3 regions of the Glaciecola sp. HA4-3 genome follow, and region 2 is predicted to be linked to each of the others. Evidence: predicted binding sites of a transcription regulator. Region 2 holds the regulator's gene; each other region holds the start of a gene.
What was found. Region 2 encodes FNR, which switches genes on or off when oxygen is low (the NO sensors DNR and NnrR bind a similar motif). Its sites were predicted from a motif close to TTGATCTAGATCAA; they were not measured.

Region 1 (4,219 bases), 200 kb from region 2:
GAATTGGCTGAAGTTGGGATGGTCTCACCATCACAACAGCAAAGAGCTTTAGAGTTAATGATTCAAAGTGCGTCGAGTGAGTATTTGCGAATCCCATCAGAAATTCTATCTTTAATTCCACCCAAGGCATATGGTAGCTCGCGCACCAGAGAAAGCATGCCAACAAGAACTGGGATAGCGTTTGACCCAATAACTGCCGCAGAATCTATTTCACATTATAGTCTACGGATTTTACTGACAAGCGAACGTTTAAATCGCCTGCATCAACAACACAGTGATAACCAAGACATACCTTCGGTTAGTCAGGTTGCACAAGACATATTTAAAAACCTAATCCAGATAAATACGACAGATGTGTTAGAACAGCGAATTAAATATGTTGCTTTGTCTGCGTACTTTGACGCTTTAAACGCACCCAATCTAGGTGTGGAGGTGAAAGCAAGTTTGCAGCAGCAGTTGTTGGATTACCAAAAATGGTTAAATAAACATAAAAACAAAGGAAATAACAGTGTCATTTTGCGACATTTATCCCATTACTGGACACACGGTAATTGGCCATTAGAAATGTCAGTTAAACCACTTCCTCCAGGTTCTCCGATATAGAAATAACATAATTGCCGAGTCTACTTGGCTCGGCAATTGTTTTTTATATGACCCTACTATATCTCATTTGGTGAAGTGGGCTTGTAAGATACTGGTCAAAGCTCATGCAGATATTTCTAATCAGTAGCCGTCCCCTAGGAAAAATCTTAATTTTAAAGGGAGTGTCAATCAATAAGTTATCTTCCACAAAAGGAGTTAGTTGCTTCAAAGAGGCACTAAAATACTTGTCAAAATCTATCTGATATTTTGCTGAAAATTGGTGTTTATCCACAAAAAAGTTACACATAAGTTGGTGTATTAATGCCCGATGAATCACATCATCTTTTGATAAACTTACGCCTTTTTCAATAGTCGTTTGATGACTATCGATGGCAGCATAATACTCATTAAGCTTTTTGTAGTTTTGAGAATAAGCGTTTCCAGTATTGCTGATAGATGAGACCCCAAAGCCAAGCAAACAATCTGCCTGATCTGTAGTGTAACCTTGAAAATTTCTGGTGAGTTTTCGGTTTCTTGCTGATTTGCTAAGTTCATCACTATGCTTGGCAAAATGGTCCATGCCAATAAAGTCGTACCCCTTTGATATTAGGTGATTGATGCTATATTGAAATAGCGCAAGTTTGTCTTGCTTACTAGGCATACTATCTAATTTTATTTTACGCTGTGCCGCAAAGAGTTGAGGCATATGTGCATAACTGAATAATGAAATACGGTCGACATCCATCTGTTCAACAGCAGATAAGGTCTCTTCCATAGTTTGTATGGATTGCCCGGGTAAGCCATAAATTAAATCAATATTAATTGACTCAAATCCGACTTGTTTAGCGTCATTGATTAGCTTAATAATAAATTGAGTATCTTGAACTCGATTAATATGAGTCTGTACCGATTGATTGACATCTTGTACTCCAACGCTGAGTCTATTAAAACCCAAGTTTTTAAGTTGCAGAGCATAATCGGGTGGAATTTCCCTAGGGTCAACTTCAATACTTTGTTCTATTTTGTTTGCTAATCTGTAGTGCTGCTTAATAAACAAAAGAATGCTATTAAGTTGTTGATTGCTTAAAAAGCTAGGAGTACCTCCACCAAAGTGAATTTGATTCACCTCAAAGGCAGAAAAATTGGGGGCTTTTTGCGCTATTTCGGTTTTTAGATAGCGAAGATATTTTTCAACTTTGTCCTTGTTACGAGTCACTATTTTATTACAGCCGCAGTAGTAACAAAGTGAGTGGCAAAAAGGAATATGAATGTATAAAGACAGGCTAGACGTTTTGTCTTTTTGCATTTGCGTGATGACATTCTCAACAGATTTTTGAAAATCTTGTTCTGTAAAATTATCGTGGAATGCTACAGCGGTTGGATAAGATGTATAGCGTGGCCCTGCCGAGTTGTATTTTTCTAAAATTCGCTTATCAAAAAATTCACTAGTATGCATGTGAGTTTGCTCATATTTATGTTGAGCGTCATAGTAGATTAAGACTAATGAACGAATATTGATCTATGTTAAGAAAGTGCAAGGTAAGTGAAGAAGCCCTTGCTATATTTAGGACTAATAAGCGTCTATCAAAAGAATCAATTACTCAAAATAACAGAAACCCTTTAACCTTATTTTAACATTAGAACAAAGCCCGATAGGAATTGTAGATGGGACAGTTATACCTAGTGCGTCATGCACAAGCATCATTTGGCGCTGATGATTATGACAAACTGAGCGCTCTTGGACACGAGCAATCAACGATTCTTGGGGATTATTTTAAGAAAAGATCAAAGCACTTTGATTATGTTGTAACAGGTAACATGTTGCGACATAAACAAACCGCTGACGGCTTAGTGTCTTGTTTTGACCCCTCAGAAATAATCAAGGATCGTGGTTGGGATGAGTTTGATTTTGAAGCAATAGTATCAGCTTATATTGCAATGCATCCTGAACAAAAGCCAGAACCCGACTCGCCAAGAAGTGCGTGGTACGTTATTTTGAAAAAAGCAATGCTGGCATGGTCAAGGTCATCGCTTGAGTCTTATAAAGGTGAGTCGTGGTTAGATTTTTGTGCCCGAGTTCAAGCAAGTGCAGATGCGATTAAACAGTCTAATAAATCGAACGTGCTTGTTGTGACCTCTGGAGGGGCTATGGCCGTATTTTTAATGCACGTGTTAAACGTAAGTGTGGAACAAGCAATAGCGTTTAATTTGCAAATACGCAATACAAGCGTCTCTCACTTTTTTCAATCAGCGTGGCTTCCAATTGAGCAGTTTTAATACGATTTCTCACCTTGACCACCCTGAACATATTCAAAAAATTACTTATAGTTAGCCCATTTTACAGGAGATAACATGAACTTTGATCATAGCCCTAAAACACAAGAACTAATGGCAAAACTTACTGCATTTATGGACGCTGAAATATATCCCATTGAGCAAAAATATCATGATCTTGTGATGAACAATGAACACCAATGGCGAACACCTCAGCTAATGGAAGAATTAAAAGCAAAGGCCAAAGCGCAAGGCTTGTGGAATCTATTTTTGCCAAAAGAATACTTACCATATGGTGCTGGTTTAAGTAATCTAGAATACGCGCCCTTATGCGAAATAATGGGGCGGGTTTTATGGAGTTCTGAGGTATTTAATTGCAGTGCACCTGACACTGGTAACATGGAAGTCATTTCAAAATACGGAAATGAACAACACAAAAAAGACTATCTTGAACCTTTGCTTGAGGGGCAAATTCGATCGGCCTTCGCGATGACAGAACCAGAGGTCGCGTCATCGGATGCGACAAACATTGCGACCAAAATTGAAAATAAAGGTGACCATTACGAAATAAACGGTCGTAAATGGTATACAAGTGGCGCAATGAATGAGAATTGTAAAATTATGATTGTCATGGGCAAAACCGACGTGGATGCTCCTAGACATCAGCAACAATCTCAGATTCTTGTACCTTTAGACACACCGGGAGTGACCGTCCTTAGGCCAATGTCTGCAATGGGATATTTAGATGAGCCTATCGGCCATGCAGAAGTGTTGTTTGAAAATGTTAAAGTACCCAAAGAAAATTTAATCTTAGGTGAAGGGCGTGGCTTTGAGATTGCCCAAGGTCGTTTAGGCCCTGGTCGCATACACCACTGCATGAGATTAATAGGGTGTGCACAGCGTGCTCTTGATATGGCGTGTGAAAGAGTTGAGCAACGTATCGCGTTTGGTCAAGCTTTAAGTAAGCAGCAGTCAGTGCGAGAGAGTATTGCTCAAATGTATTGCAAAATTGAACAAGCAAGGTTATTGACGTTAAAAGCGGCAGATAATATGGATAAATATGGTAACAAAGTATCCAAAAATATAATCGCCGCGATAAAAATAGTCGCACCTAAAATGGCTTGTGAAGTCATTGACGAGTCTATTCAGATACATGGCGCGGCTGGAACTTCGCAAGATACTATTTTATCGGCTACTTTAGCATATGCTCGTACCATTAGGCTTGCCGATGGGCCAGACCAAGTGCATATGATGCAATTAGGTAAAAATTTAGTGGTTCAGCATAACGCTACTAAAGGAGCATAATAATGAAAGCTATTGTATGTAATGAATTTGCGCCAGTTGATGCGTTAAGCTTTGAAGA
Region 2 (4,219 bases):
CGAGTTTGAGCCTGTTGTCAAATCTAAGTCTGAAATCGTCTATGCAGGCTCGTTAAATCAACAAGGGGCCGTGACCATTAGAACCAGTGCTAGTGTAAAATATGCAATGATGAACCAAATTTTACGGCTACAAGAACAAGCACTAGCGAATAAACCGAAAGTTGCCGCTATTGCCGATATGTTATCTCGATACTTTGTCACGGTTGTTTTATTAGTATCGGCCTTAACATTTGCATTTTGGCATTGGCAGGGCAATGAACATGCGTTTTGGATAACCATATCGGTATTAGTTGCCACCTGCCCCTGCGCTCTTGGACTTGCTACACCTTCAGCATTAACATGTTCGATGGCCAGACTAAACCAATTAGGGATCTTGCTCAAAAGAGCGGATGCGCTAGAACAGTTGACTCACATAAGCGATATTATTTTTGACAAAACAGGAACATTAACTAAGGGGCAATTTTCGATAAATAAGCACTTTATCATTCCAGACGCGTTAAATGATTTGTCGCTAAACGAACATGATATATTATCAATGGCTTATTTGATTGAACAGCGCTCTGAGCATCCTATCGCTAGTGCGTTTAGTCGATATCAACTCGAACGCGATACGCCCGCGCTAATGAGTGATTTCAATGTTGAAATCGGCAAAGGCGTGAGCGCAACCCTAGACGGGTTTGCTTGTGTGATAGGGTCTAAGAAATATGTCGAAAGCCAAATAGATCTCGCCTCAATTAACTCGCTAAAAGAAAGTTTGCTGGGAGCTAATGTTCTTTTTTGCATCAATAAGAGGTTAGTTGGCGCATTTTGGGTGACAGATACTGTACAGGATGGAGCAAGTGACATCATCGCTATCCTATCTGATTATGAGTTAAGTGTGCTTAGCGGAGACGCACAAGCTAATGTTGAAGTTGTCGCAAAACAACTTAATATTAAGAACGCAATTGGTGATAGACATCCAGAAGCAAAATTGGCTTTTGTTCAACAAAAACATCAACAGGGCTCTCAAGTATTGATGCTCGGTGATGGCATTAATGACGCACCCGTACTAGCGGCAGCCGATGTGTCAATAGCGGTTGGAAACGCTTCTGATTTAGCAAAAAATGCAGCTGATATCGTATTATTAAACCCGAAGCTAAGCTCATTAATTGATGTACTATTTATGGCTAAGCAAACCAAACGAAAAATAAAGCAGAACATTGCTTGGGCACTAGGATACAATATCAGCGTTCTACCTTTTGCAGTCTTTGGTATATTGACACCATGGCAAGCTGCATTAGGAATGTCATTGAGTTCTGTCATCGTGGTTTACAACTCAACACGATTAATGCGATAAGCTATGATTTTAAAGAGTAAAATCTCATGAGTGTAATATTTGTTCTTATTCCATTGGCTGTTATTATTATTGCTATTGCGATTGGCGTGTTTTTTTGGGCCGTAAAATCTAACCAGTTCGATGATTTAGAACGACAAGGTTACAGTATTTTATTTGATGATGATTTAAAAGAAGAAAACAAACCCTCCTCATCAAAAACTTCGCCAAGCAAGCACGATGACAAAGGTAATACTGGTGCCTGAATGGTTGCCAATCACTGCTTTTTTAATTGGTCTAGCTGGCGGTGTTCATTGTATAGGTATGTGTGGCGGAATTGCGTCAGCATTTACCTTTGCTATTCCAAAAGGCGCATCGGTGCAGCCCTACATATGGTGCTATAACCTTGGCCGAATCTTTGCTTATACACTTGCTGGTGGGCTCACTGGGTTGATTGGCGGTATTGTTAGTAGCAGCCTACTAACAGGCTTAGTGATTTTACAATCTCTTAGTATTGTTTTTCTTGTATTATTGTCGCTCTATATTAGTGATATTTTTAAGGGCTTGATAGTCTTAGAAAAAGCCGGCGCATCGGTATGGCGGCATATTTCACCGTTAGCAAAACGTTTTATTCCATTTAAAAGTCCCCTTCATACTATCGCTTATGGTTTTATATGGGGCTGGTTACCCTGCGGCTTGGTTTACTCTGCATTAACATGGTCGTTATCGAGCACTAGTGCCTTGCAAGGCGCAATATTTATGTTTGCATTTGGCTTAGGCACTTTGCCGGCGCTTCTTGCTAGTAGCATGGGGGCAAGTTTCTTAATGCCACTGCTACAGAACATTAGAACTAGACAAATTATTGCTTTGTTACTATTTGTTTTTGCAATAATTTTGACCTTTGAATTATTTAAGAGTATAAATATGATCTAAAATACGCAAAGGTTAGTAGCTTATGCCTAAATTACCTGAAATGTCCATCCACTGCCAAAGCTGTAGCTTTAGTCATCTTTGTCTTCCTGTTAGTCTCAATAAAAATGAATTGGAGTCGCTTGACGAAATCATTGAGCGCAAGAAGCCTTTGCACAAACACGATAAGCTAGTGAATGCTGGTGATAAATTTCACTCTTTGTTTGCGGTTAGATCAGGTTCGTTTAAATCGTATATTAGCGGTAAAGACGGCGTTGAACAGGTTATTGGTTTTCATTTTCCTGGTGATATTATCGGTTTTGATGCTTTAAAGGACTCTCAACATCAAAGCTTCACGCAAGCACTAGAAACAGCTATGGTTTGCGAGTTACCCTACAACACCTTAGAAGAAGTATCAGCGAACTACCCTAAATTGCGTCAACAGATTATGAAGTTCATGAGCTCCGAAATTAAACATGATCATGATTTGATGATGCTACTGAGTAAAAGAAGTGCAGAAGAGCGTTTGTTACACTTCATCAGTCATTTATCGCAGCGATTTGATGAGCGTGGTTATTCTGCCAAACAATTCCATTTATCGATGACTCGCAATGAAATAGGAAACTATCTTGGTTTGACAGTTGAGACAATATCAAGGTTATTAACGCGTTTTCAAAAAGAAGGCCTTATTAGTGTCGAAGGTAAATTGATCACTATTCTTGACGATCAGGGCCTTAAACAGCGGATGCCTGAAAACGAAATTGCGATTACATCGGCCTGTTAACCGAAAGCCAAAACGCTACTTTAAAGGCTTCACAGTCTGTTGAATACATTCGAATGAATCAGTGAAGTCGCTCAAATACACCCGCATTAATGATACTTTTGGTCTTCAAATCATAGTCAAAGACTAGATCCTTGTTTATAATCACCCCGTTTTAAAATTTCTAAAGATGATACTGTGTTAGCTAAACAAAAAAGCTCTACCAACTTTAATAAACTTCAAAAACGTCTTAGACGTGAAACCGGAAAAGCCATACAAACTTACAATATGATTGAGGATGGCGATCATATAATGGTGTGCGTTTCTGGCGGTAAAGATAGTTATGCCCTGCTCGATATTTTAATGTATTTTCAGCGAATAGCCCCCATCAGCTTTAGTATCACGGCCGTTAATTTAGATCAAAAACAGCCCGGTTTTCCTGAACATGTGTTGCCTTCATACCTTAAAGCTTTGGGGGTAAGCTACAAAATTGTTGAAGAAGATACCTACAGTATAGTCACAGACAAAATCCCTGAAGGTAAAACGACCTGCTCCTTATGCTCGCGACTAAGAAGAGGTATATTGTATAGGACGGCGAAAGAAATAAAGGCGAGTAAAATTGCGCTAGGTCATCATAGAGATGACATGATAGAAACGATGATGTTAAACATGTTTTATGGCGGCAGACTAAAATCTATGCCGCCAAAGTTGGTCAGCGATGATAACGAAAATATTGTTATTCGTCCCCTCGCCTTTTGCCAAGAAAACGATTTACAAAAATATGCAAATGCGATGAGTTTCCCTATCATCCCTTGCAATTTGTGTGGTTCACAAGAAAACCTTCAACGTAAGAATATTAAGAAAATGCTACAAGACTGGCATTTACAATTTCCTGGACGAATAGAATCAATGTTTAGAGCGATGCAAAATATTGTACCCTCTCATTTGTTAGATAATCAGCATTTTGACTTTGACTCACTTACAAAAACAACTTCTATAAACGGTGAGAAAGATATTGCCTTTGACCCTCTTGTTGTTAGTAGTGATTCGATTAGTGATATCGATAAGCACGGCAAATTTGACATAGATGTTGTAGAGCTTAAATAAGGATTTATATGAAGATTGGTTTAGCTTTAGGCGCTGGAGCGGCAAGAGGATGGGCCCACATTGGCATAATTAACGCACTGCAAGAACTTGGTATCAAAATAGATATCGTTGCAGGCTGCTCTATCGGCGCT
Region 3 (4,219 bases), 1.8 Mb from region 2:
CGTGGGGATGTAAACAAAATTAGGATTGGCGAACGTAGCAACGTACAAGATGGCAGCGTTATCCATGTCAGCAGAGCAAGTACCATTAATCCAGATGGTTATCCAACTATCATTGGAGACGATGTTACTGTTGGTCATAAATGCATGTTGCACGGTTGCATCATTGGTAATCGAGTATTGGTGGGTATGGGCGCAATAGTGTTAGACGGCGCCGTTGTTGAAGATGAAGTACTCATTGCAGCAGGTTCATTGGTACCACCTAAAAAAGTACTTGAAAGTGGTTATTTATATGTGGGTAATCCAGTGGTTAAAAAGCGCCCTATTAATGAAAAAGAACGTCGCTTTTTTAAAGATACCGCGGCCAATTATGTTGCACTGAAAAATGAGTATATGACAAGTAAATAAGTATTCAACCTTGCGCTTTTAGCCTTTCTAACACTGATGCTGTGTCAGGACGCTCTGAAAACCATAAATAAAAGCTCTGTGCCGCTTGTTGCACCAGCATACCTAAACCATCTAGGGCTTGTTGGCATCCCTTTGCCTGAGCATGTTTAACGAAAGGTGTACTATCATTGCTATAGACCATGTCATAAACACTTGTTTGTGAGGTGTATACGCTATCATCAATACTGGGAACCTGTCCTTGTAAACTCAAAGAGGTCGCATTAATGATAATGTCAAACTTTTGCTGGTCGGGATCTTGATAAGTAAACCCTTTCCCTACACTGTATTGATTAATCAAATTAACTAACGCTTGTGCTTTGCTTTGGTTTCGATTGCTTACGTGTAAGGCATTTACACCAGCATCAATAAGAGCAGGAACCGCACCTTGAGCAGCACCTCCAGCGCCAATTAATAATACAGATGCCCCTTCAAGGGATAGACCATTTGCCTTAAGATCATTGACCAGACCAATACCATCAGTGTTATCTCCAATGAATGTGTCTTCACCACTTTGATTAGACTGACGAATAATCGTGTTCACCGCTCCTGCAATGCTTGCTTGAATGGATAGCTTATCGACCCAAGCAAATGCATCATGCTTAAATGGCATTGTCACGTTTGCGCCGATTGTCCCTTTTTGAGCAAAAAATTCATTTGCAGAAGTAACAAATCCATCAACAGGCGCTAAACGCTTTTGATAGATCAAATCAAGGCCAAATTGTGCAGCAAACATATGATGAATAATAGGAGATTTGCTTTGTGCTATCGGATTACCAAAAACACAAGCCATTGTAGTGTTTGACAATGTTTTCGCCTTGTTGAGAGAGTGTGGTGAGCATCATACCTAATTTTTAGACATAAAAAAGCCTTGCATCAACATGCAAGGCTTCAGTACTTAAACGCTTTATCTTAGAAAGTGTAACCGACAGACAATGTATATACCCATGGATTTATATCGATATTATCAACACGACCCAAGTCTGCGCCATTAACACTAAATGTAGCGTCAGTTTCGATATTAATATAACGAGCCGATGCATTTAGATAAATACCATCTGAAATTTCATAATCAGCGCCAATTTGTGCTGAAAAACCAAATGATGCGTCTAACTCAAGATCAGATATCTGTGCACCACCGGCATTTGCAGCAACTAAGTCAACTGCACCAGCGTCAAAACTCTCATCAAAGAAAATTGTATAGTTTAAACCAGCGCCTACATATGGACGAAACTTTGAAGAAGCATCATTAAAAAAGTAATTGACGGTAACCGTTGGTGGCAAGTGCTTGGTGTCACCTAGCTTGACGCCACCTAAAATCTCAATATCGTGAGAAAATGGAGTAGCTGCCAACACTTCAACGTTAACATTATCAGTTATAAAATACGCGAAATTAAGACCTAACTGCGTATTATCGTCAACATCAACTGGACCAAGCAACACGTTGCCATCAGCAGGGCCTATAGGAAGACTAAAATCTGCGCCGCCTACCTGAATATTTGAACTGCCAGCATCTGGTGCGACAGTAGTAAAACCGCCTCGAATTAGAATATCGCCTGCTTCATGAGCGCTTGCGAAGGTGCATGTCATTGAGGTTAAAACGGCTAATGCCAAAGCTGATTTTTTCATATTGTACTCACTATAATTGGTTAATTAATAAATCTGCCAAGAATAATAAGATACGTAAAAAATAATATATTGATCTAGATTAATGTTTGCTAAGCACTTGATTTACAGTAGTTTAATTCGTTGATCTAAATCAAATAATTTCGAATAATTAAGATGGTTCTGTTTAAATCATCGAAAAAAATTTGTAATTAGTGATCTAGCTTTAACCAATCAATGGGTTTTAAGTATTGCATAATTGCACCTTCTGGCGTCTCACTAGAAGGTTGGTAGTTATACTCCCATCTTGTGAGTGGCGGCATAGACATCAAAATAGACTCTGTGCGTCCACCTGTTTGTAGACCAAATAAGGTTCCGCGGTCATAAACTAGATTAAATTCAACATAACGTCCGCGTCGATATAATTGAAAGTGACGCTCTCGCTCGGTAAAAGACATCTCTTTTCTTTTCTCAACAATCGGCACATATGCATTAAGATAGCCATTACCGACAGCTTTCATGAAATCAAAAGACTTTTCAAAGCCCCATTGATTTAAATCGTCAAAAAACAAGCCTCCCACACCTCGAGTTTCGTTTCGGTGTTTCAGATAGAAATATCGATCGCACCATTGCTTGTACTCATTGTAAATATTTTGGCCGAAAGGCTCACACAAATCATGAGCAACTTGATGCCAATGCTTTGCATCTTCAACAAAAACGTATGTTGGTGTTAAATCAAATCCTCCTCCAAACCACCAAATTGGATCTTCACCTTCTTTTAAAGCGACAAAAAATCGAACGTTTGCATGTGAAGTTGGCACATAAGGGTTATGTGGATGTATCACCAAAGAAACGCCCATCGCTTGAAAGCTACGTCCCGCTAACTCAGGTCTTGCTGCTGTTGCAGAAGCAGGCATTTGTGTACCAAATACATGAGAAAAGTTTACGCCTCCTTGCTCTATTACTAAACCATCTCTCATAACTCGAGACCTTCCGCCTCCCCCTCGTCGCGCTCCCAAGTATCTTCTTTAAAATCTCCACCACCATCTGCCAATGATAAGGTTTGGCAAATTTCATCTTGTAACTTCAATAGATAGGACTTTACCTGTGCTATTTGTTGTTGTGATATATCAAGTAAAGGTTCAGCATTACTGCTCATGCGCGTATGGTTTCCATTGTTAAACTGTGAAATATTTTGCTAGGTGTCGCCTGTTTACCTAAGTCCCCTTCAATAACGTTCAGTGTATCACCAAAATATTCGCGAAGCTCTTGCACAGACCGAGCAGGCTCAAGTGTCGCAGGATTTGCACTGGTAGATACCATTGGAGCATTTAACACATTGCACATCTTACGCACGAGTGGATGGGAGGATATTCGCACCGCAATCATATCGGAGTCGCCGCTTATCCAAGCTGGGGTATATGAAGATTTAGGTAACAGCCAAGTCACTGGGCCTTAGCCAAGTCGAAAGTATCGTTGCTTGCGAGTCATTAGGTAATGCGTCAAACATCACATACGGATTTACTTGGGCAAAATCGCTTGCGATAAGTATTACCCCTTTTTCGACTTCACGGGATTTTAGGGCTAAAATCTGATAAAGTGCTTCTTTATTCTGAGGATCGCAACCCAAGCCAAAAACAGCTTCAGTTGGATAAGCAAACACCTCACCATCATTATACCATTTCGTTAGATTTTTCATTTGTTCATTCATGTGTAGACTCATCAATTTGTTTAGCGCAATCTTTATTAGGGCATATAAAGGTTGTCATTGAATCAGGCTTAGCAAGCATCACCGATGAGCCACAACTATCGCACGTTTTTTCAACGGGCATATTATTAAATATATGCTTACATTTTGGATAGTTATCGCAGGCATAAAAAAGCTTCCCAAACCTATTTTGTTTTACTTGCATCATTCCTTTTGAGCAACTAGGACATATTACCGGCGTGTATTTTGCCTGTTTTTTGGCTGATTGATTAGTCGAAATAAAATGACAATTAGGAAAGTTTGTACAACCAATAAACATGCCAAAACGGCCTTTTTTTACCGCTAACAAAGATTGACAGTCAGGGCACTGGCTTTCATCCATGATCTTAATGATATCGATGTCAGTCCGATTGAGTGATTTGGTATAATCACATTTTGGATAAGTAGTGCAGGCTAGAAAACTAT

Region 1: a site for FNR is predicted at 2,097-2,110, ahead of hemN (oxygen-independent coproporphyrinogen III oxidase). Genes of this name have one in related genera too.
Region 3: a site for FNR is predicted at 2,191-2,204, ahead of ACZ1G6_RS15940 (OmpW family outer membrane protein). Genes of this name have one in related genera too.

The regions. Positions count from the first base shown of each region.
Region 1 covers NZ_CM146340.1:1,331,025-1,335,243, forward strand. The annotation lists gene ACZ1G6_RS06325 (zinc-dependent metalloprotease) at 1-603, shown strand, start outside; gene hemN (oxygen-independent coproporphyrinogen III oxidase) at 647-2,038, opposite strand; gene ACZ1G6_RS06335 (histidine phosphatase family protein) at 2,248-2,859, shown strand; gene ACZ1G6_RS06340 (acyl-CoA dehydrogenase family protein) at 2,935-4,161, shown strand; gene ACZ1G6_RS06345 (NADPH:quinone oxidoreductase family protein) at 4,164-4,219, shown strand, end outside.
Region 2 covers NZ_CM146340.1:1,531,766-1,535,984, forward strand. The annotation lists gene ACZ1G6_RS07235 (heavy metal translocating P-type ATPase) at 1-1,336, shown strand, start outside; gene ccoS (cbb3-type cytochrome oxidase assembly protein CcoS) at 1,363-1,578, shown strand; gene ACZ1G6_RS07245 (sulfite exporter TauE/SafE family protein) at 1,553-2,245, shown strand; gene fnr (fumarate/nitrate reduction transcriptional regulator Fnr) at 2,268-3,005, shown strand; gene ttcA (tRNA 2-thiocytidine(32) synthetase TtcA) at 3,180-4,088, shown strand; partial or broken gene rssA (patatin-like phospholipase RssA) at 4,097-4,219, shown strand, end outside.
Region 3 covers NZ_CM146340.1:3,346,016-3,350,234, forward strand. The annotation lists gene ACZ1G6_RS15930 (gamma carbonic anhydrase family protein) at 1-405, shown strand, start outside; gene aroE (shikimate dehydrogenase) at 410-1,249, opposite strand; gene ACZ1G6_RS15940 (OmpW family outer membrane protein) at 1,354-2,070, opposite strand; partial or broken gene hemF (oxygen-dependent coproporphyrinogen oxidase) at 2,259-3,205, opposite strand; gene ACZ1G6_RS15950 (Sua5/YciO/YrdC/YwlC family protein) at 3,202-3,495, opposite strand; gene ACZ1G6_RS15955 (Sua5/YciO/YrdC/YwlC family protein) at 3,476-3,757, opposite strand; gene ACZ1G6_RS15960 (DNA topoisomerase family protein) at 3,750-4,136, opposite strand; partial or broken gene ACZ1G6_RS15965 (topoisomerase DNA-binding C4 zinc finger domain-containing protein) at 4,173-4,219, opposite strand, start outside.